One region of the Paenibacillus sp. JJ1722 genome, then DNA from elsewhere that is predicted to be linked to it. Evidence: riboswitches for the same ligand, from Rfam matches in the RefSeq annotation. Region 1 holds a riboswitch; the other holds the start of a gene.
The links. A riboswitch is a leader RNA that binds a small molecule or an ion and turns the genes downstream of it on or off. The one in region 1 is predicted to bind FMN.

Region 1 (3,422 bases):
GTGGTGACGGTGGGATGGATATTGGTATGGGTTCTGCGATTGGTGCGGCTCTGCGTAATCATAAGCTGATCATGTTGGAATATGATAACGAAGGGTACATGAATACAGGTTCACAGCAATCGTACTCCACTCCGCTCGGTCACATGACCAGTACGTCGGGTGTAGGGAAAATGCAAAAAGGAAAGCAAGGGCATCACAAGGATACCGTGCAAATCATGGCTGCTTGTAACATTCCGTATGCTTTTACAGCAGCTGAAAGTCATCCGCAGGATATGCTGCGTAAAGCAGCCAAAGCTCAATGGTATGCGAACAACGTGGGTACGGCCTATGGTAAGATCCTGTGCGCCTGCCCGCTGAATTGGAAATCCGAAGACAGACTGGGCACCAGCATTGTGGGCGCCGCAGTCGAGTCCTGTTTCTTTCCTTTGTACGAAATAGAGCAAGGCAGTACGACGATTACGTATAATCCGGAAGACAAGGGAAAACGGATTCCAGCTGCAGAATGGTTGAAATTAATGGGTAAAACGAAGCATCTTCTCAAGGAAGAGGCTACGCTGGCTACCTTTGAGCAGGAGATTGAGCGTCGCTGGACTACCCTGAAAAAGAAACATGAAATTTCAGAGCTATAATTCTGTTTTTTGCATAATCATCGATTAGCATTGTTAGCCGCTGTTACTGTAGTGGTTCGATCAAGATTCTTTGCGCTTATTGCGCAAAGAATCTTTTTTGTCGTTTATGGGTTCAAGCATAAAAAAACAGGTAATGATTTCCGATATAGGAGTGGAGGCCTATAAGAGGCACGTTAAAAAGTTTTCTTCTGAATTTTAAGATGCAATGAGGTGCAGGTAATGATTAAGCTGAATACAGTTGAAATAATCGAAATTATAAAGAAGCAGATCCCTAAGGTTATGAACATCAAGCCAGTAGAACTAAAGTTTACGGACGATTTTGGACGGGCCTCGCTGGCAGCGACAGAACACAAATTCACACTGACGAACCAGCATTATTCTGCCAAGGTGATGGATTGCGTGTTAGAAACACAAGTACGCCCCATTTTAATGTGTGAAATTATTTATTTTCTGAAATGCGAGTTTATTGACGGACATGTTGATGTGCGACTGGATTATGAGGCATGTTCTGAGGAAGGGCGGGGACCTGTTGCTTCAGCCGTAATTACCTTTGATCATGCAACAGAGTTGGGAGTCGAGGAGCTGGCCGATCTGATTGACTTGGCGCTTCATATGAATGATAAAACCTGGTTTGAAGAACTCTCCAGCCAATATGTCAAAACCAAAGCAGGCGCTTCTATTAGATAACTTGCTTTTTTTAGAAGTCGGTGCTAATATACGTAACAAGTTTAATGTTAATTCAATTAAATAAGAGCAAGATCCTTCGGGGCGGGGCGAAATTCCCCACCGGCGGTGATGACATGTTTGTGGATCGTTTTTGTGAGAAACAGCATGGCTTAGTCCGTGACCCGGATGCTGAATGATCGGCAGAAGGTGGACCTGGTGCAAATCCGGGACCGACAGTATAGTCTGGATGGGAGAAGGATACGAAGCGCATGTGCATGACGTGACATGTGCCGATTTTTAGCATACCCAATTGTGCGTACGGCTTATTTCGTTGTAGGACAGCATCGGGCGATAGCTTGCTTAAGCTTTCTTTTTGATGGGTGTTCTGAGCGTATTTGGTTGTATCCTCAGTCATGCTTTCTATTGGCAAACCTATGATTTCATGTCGTCTTAAGATGCATATGAACTGCGCTTGTATACTACAAATGTGACTCTCATCACCCCCATGACGGATTGAATCCGAACTGGGGGTTTTTTGCGCTTATAGCTGATGAATTAGGGATAAACTGAAATGTAGTGGAAAGGAGTGAAGGCATGTTTACCGGATTAGTTGAGGAAGTGGGTCGCATTCAAACTATTTCCAAAAGCGGTGAAGCGATGGTGCTGGGGATTTCGGGTTCCGTAGTGTTGGGCGATTTGAAAATAGGAGACAGTGTCTCGGTGAATGGCGTTTGCCTGACCGCGATACGGATTGGTTCGAAAGACTTTAAGGTTGATGTGATGCCGGAAACCTTTCGCAGCACTAATCTGAAAGAGTTGAGATCCGACAGCCGAGTCAATCTGGAGCGAGCAATGGCGGCGAGTGGAAGGTTCGGAGGACACATCGTGCAAGGACATGTGGACGGGACGGGAACGATTCGCGGGGTGACATCAGACCAGAATGCAGTTGTGTTCGAAGTTGAGCCTAAAAATCAAACATTATTTAAATATATTCTACTCAAAGGGTCAATCACAATTGATGGTATCAGCCTCACAGTCGCACAGCGTACGGGAGATACCTTTGCCGTATCCATTATTCCCCACACTTTATCCGAAACGGCCTTACAAGCCAAACGTGAGGGGGATACCGTCAATATCGAATGTGATATTTTGGGCAAATATGTAGAACAGCTTTTAAATTACAGAGGTGCAGCGGAGGCGGAGAGAGTAGAAAAAGCTCCTCTCAGTTTGGACTATTTGGCGAAACACGGCTTTGCCTGATATTGAATGGTAAGCCTGTTTAGGACCATTCGTGGCACAAGACATAAGGAGGAAAGTGTTATGGATAGAGGTAGCCAAACAAGTGCAATGGCAAACGTCATGGAGCATGGCGAGTTGGAACATGACGAAGAGATTCGTTTGGATTCCATCGAAGAAGCGTTGGAGGATTTAAAAAACGGTAAAGTCGTTATTGTAGTGGATGATGAACAGCGCGAAAATGAAGGCGATTTTATCGCTTTGGCTGAAAAAGCGTCGCCTGAGGTCATTAATTTCATGATTACAGAAGGTCGTGGGTTGGTCTGTGTGCCAATCACACGACAAAGAGCCGAAGCTTTGGAATTGCATCCTATGGTAGAGCAAAATACAGATTTCCACGGTACTGCCTTTACGGTATCGGTAGATCATATGGAGACAACAACGGGTATTTCAGCGGCCGAGCGCTCCTTGACTGTACGCGCCTTGGCAGACGAAGCAGTCACAGGAAGTGATTTCCGCAAGCCTGGTCACATGTTCCCGCTGATTGCTCGCGATGGTGGTGTCTTGCAGCGTGCTGGTCACACTGAAGCGGCTGTTGATCTGGCCCGACTCAGTGGCTTCAAGCCTGCTGGGGTCATTTGCGAAATTATAAAGGAAGATGGCTCAATGGCCCGCCTGCCTGATCTGGCAGTGGTCGCCAAGCGACATCAATTGAAACTGATCAGTATTCAGCATTTGGTGGACTACCGTCGTCGTTTGTCATTGTAAAAATACATCTCGGTTCCAAGTAAATCTGAAGTATTATCCGAAGTCCCTAAATAATTAAACTATGAGAGGTTGATTAAACATGGCACGTTTTCTAGAAGGTAATCTCGTATCGAACGGTTTAAA
Region 2 (3,422 bases), 2.1 Mb from region 1:
GATTCATAAATTGAATTTGCGACATGGAAGGAGTATCATTTTCGACGGTTGTCGCCACTTCGGGAAGTCCCTCTATGGCGTCAGCAGGTTTTTTGCCTGCCTTGTTAAAGGCTGTTCCAGTCCCAGATACAACTTTATGTTCAGAATCAACAATAATGAGTCCTCCGCGTTCACCAATCTTGACAGACTGCAGACTTTCACCCATTTTGTCCAGATTCAAAGCCAATGAAACAGCTCCTTCACCGTCCTCCAGCGTTCCCGATATATTAACGACTAAATTCCCTGTCGTGACGCTGGCAACTGGAACACCGACGAATACCTTGCCCTTTTCCAGCATTGCATTTTTGTACCATTTTCTCTCCCGGGGGTCATAATCGTCCTCCTGTTTTTTCGGCGAACGTATGTATTGCCCTTTCGCATTGCCGAGAAGCGCGGCATCTAGCTCGGGATGAGCCTTGACGATGACATCCAACTTTTTCTGAAGGGCCTCTTGGTTGGTACCAATGGAATCAGATTTGATTTCAGTGGTAAGCACGTCCAGATCTTTCATAATGGGCGCTACATACTGATTGACATTGCTTCGGATCAGATACAGATTCGTATATACGGAACCGCCCATTTGCTGACTGAGTTGTGTCGTAGCCCCCTGATAGGAAAAGTACCCGATAAGTACGCTCGGAATCAATAACACAGCCAAAAAAGATATTATTAATCTTGTCCTCATTAAATAAAACTGCTTGAGAAACCTGTTCCACCACGGAACTGTTTGTTTTGTTTTAGTCATAGTTATTGCTCCTCTGTGTCTGATGATCACTACATTGTTTTATTCGACAGAAACCGACGAATTTTATAGATGTAATCTTTGAGAAACGAGGAATAATTGCATGTTTTAGACACTTTTTTCGGAAAATAGGTCTAAAGAACTATGATTTATATGAATACGAATACATAAAAAGCCAAATCAGAGATGCAAAAGCATCTTCACGATTTGGCTTGGGTGAGTCATGAAAGGGACATTGAACTGTTAATTTTTTTGCTGACGTGAAATCATAAAGAGCGTAATCCAGATGAGCATAAAACCAGTCAATTGCGCTACAGTGACAATTTGCTGAAATGCGATCCAGTTAATCACGACACCAACCATGGGGAAGCTTAATTCTGCCATCGTAGCATAAGACGCTTTGGTCGTACTTAAGCCTTTGTAATACAACAATAAGCTAAGAAGACCCGGAAGCAATGCCTGCAATAGCAGATTGATAATCACAGCTGCGCCCGCCCATGTACCGGCAGGCATATTCCATGGCGCATGCTCTACGGAGGTGAGGACAATCAGCAGAGGGAGCGCGACCATGAAGCGGAGGGAGGTTACCGTTTCATATTTCATTGAACGAAGCAAGTAACTTCCCATGACTGTCGAACCGCCCCACAGAACTGCTGCACCGAGTGCAAGTAGACTACCGACCTGGACAAAATCACGAACATGTCCGAAGGGGAGCGACCAACCGAAGGTCAGAAGATACGTCCCGAACAGAGCGACGACAATTAATAATCCAAAATGACGCGGCAACATTTCCTTCAAAATAATACGAGCTAGAATAATAGCGACCAAGGGTTGAAGCTTCTGGAGTAAGAGTACAGCATTCAAATCACCATTGCTGAGTGCCATGGTGAAAATTACGCTGGCCAGAGCCGAGCCACCCCACGAGACGAACAAAATAGCGAAAACTTGACGAAGCCGTACCGCTTTGAGCTCCTCACGATGCTTCCACAACATCGGTGTCAGAGCGAGGAAAAGCAGCACATGCTCCATTAGTACAATTTGTGTTGAAGTAAATGACTTTAACAAAATAATACGAAACAGCGGGTCTGCGCCCCACAAGGCTGCTCCAATTGCGACCAGCCAAAAACCACTTTTCATGTGGGAGCTACGATCAAAACCTTTGGATGTTAGTACAGTAGAAGATTGACTCATACTCAATTAGCTCCTTGCGAATACAGGACCGGTGGCACAAAAACCCCCGTCCATGGCGAAAGGCCATGCAAGACGGGGGTTGATCAAATAAACTTGCCGCTTTATGCAAGTTAAATGAAGTTACTGCAAAACCAATAACGCAGTATTCATCCACTTCGCGGCATGTTGATATTTCGATCTTCTTCCATCCGGACTTTACCGTCGGCTTTGGCATCTCACCAAATCAGTCCGTATCCTGTTGCCAGATACAGAGTCGCGGGCTTAGCTCCATGAGCCATACCGCCGGTTGGGAATCTCACCCTACCCCGAAGATCCTTATTCCGTTTTTAATTTCTCCTATAGGATATACCTGTTTTAGAATGAAGTCCAGTGAAAAATGTGTGTATATCGAACAATGATTTTCATCTGTTTTTTGAAAGCGCTCTACGAAATTACATATTACGAGGTAATATCCTTATACTCAATACGTCGAATCGCCGCATAAGCCACAAGCATTCCCAGTATAGAGAAGCCGATTTGCACGGGGGCTATGGAGCTAAGTGTAGCGCCGTTATTATTGGAGAAAAGCAATGCTACAATCAGGATTGAGGTCACAATGGTGGTGGGTACAGAGTATCTTCGCATCCCCATATACAGCGGAACCAGTCCCATAAAGCTGGCAGCAACGGCATTGATTAACGTCCGTGCTGATTGTTGCCCCAGTATGGAAAGAGTAAGGTTATCCGGTACAATCAAAACAAACTGGTTGAGCAGATGAATAGCAGCCGTAATGATTATTTCCGAAATAATAATGGACAAGAACGTGAACAGTAATACGACCAAGAGTTTGGCGATCATCAGCTTTTGACGATGAATCGGATACATGAACAAGATCGTAATCGATTTGGACTTAAATTCCCCGACGATAAAGCGGCATAGGAGAACGGAAGCAAACACAATAAATGTAGCTCTTACAAAATTATCTATTAGATCCAATAGTTGAGTGTACTGTGTGAATTCAGGTATTCCTTCACTTTGACTTTCCAGCGCAATAACACAGAGCAGCCCAAGAATGCATGCATTGGCGATCAGTGCTGAACGGATATAACCCGTCAGATGAAATTTTTTCAGCTCCAACTGCATCAATTTAAGCATGGAGATCACCTCCGTTTAACAGGCGAAAAAAGTAGTCTTCCAGCGTGCTGCTTTTCTGATGAATGGAATCCACCTCTATATCATTTAAGATGAGCGTCTTCGTAATTTGTTTCTGCGGTACATTTGTATCGTAAATACGTATACTCTGTTCATTTATCACCTTTATATTATTCAGGCTCAAATGATGGGAGAGGACGTAGGCCGCCTTCTTACAATCGTTGGTCGTAAATTCGATGTATTCCGTATTGGTTTCCCGCACCTGCTCCATCGATACTTCCTCAATCAGTCGTCCGTGATTAATCACGCCTACCGTATC

Region 2: linked by a shared signal. The riboswitch ahead of ACM1ND_RS06705 (DMT family transporter) and the one ahead of ribE (riboflavin synthase) in region 1 are both predicted to bind FMN.

Annotation. Positions count from the first base shown of each region.
Region 1 covers NZ_CP182500.1:3,628,589-3,632,010, reverse strand. Annotated here, with positions in the region: gene ACM1ND_RS16210 (thiamine pyrophosphate-dependent enzyme) at 1-629, shown strand, start outside; gene ACM1ND_RS16205 (IDEAL domain-containing protein) at 849-1,316, shown strand; FMN riboswitch at 1,385-1,558, shown strand; gene ribE (riboflavin synthase) at 1,890-2,555, shown strand; gene ribB (3,4-dihydroxy-2-butanone-4-phosphate synthase) at 2,616-3,299, shown strand; gene ribE (6,7-dimethyl-8-ribityllumazine synthase) at 3,379-3,422, shown strand, end outside.
Region 2 covers NZ_CP182500.1:1,519,316-1,522,737, forward strand. Annotated here, with positions in the region: gene ACM1ND_RS06700 (methyl-accepting chemotaxis protein) at 1-784, opposite strand, end outside; gene ACM1ND_RS06705 (DMT family transporter) at 1,025-1,972, opposite strand; FMN riboswitch at 2,145-2,289, opposite strand; gene ACM1ND_RS06710 (ABC transporter permease) at 2,411-3,106, opposite strand; gene ACM1ND_RS06715 (ABC transporter ATP-binding protein) at 3,099-3,422, opposite strand, start outside.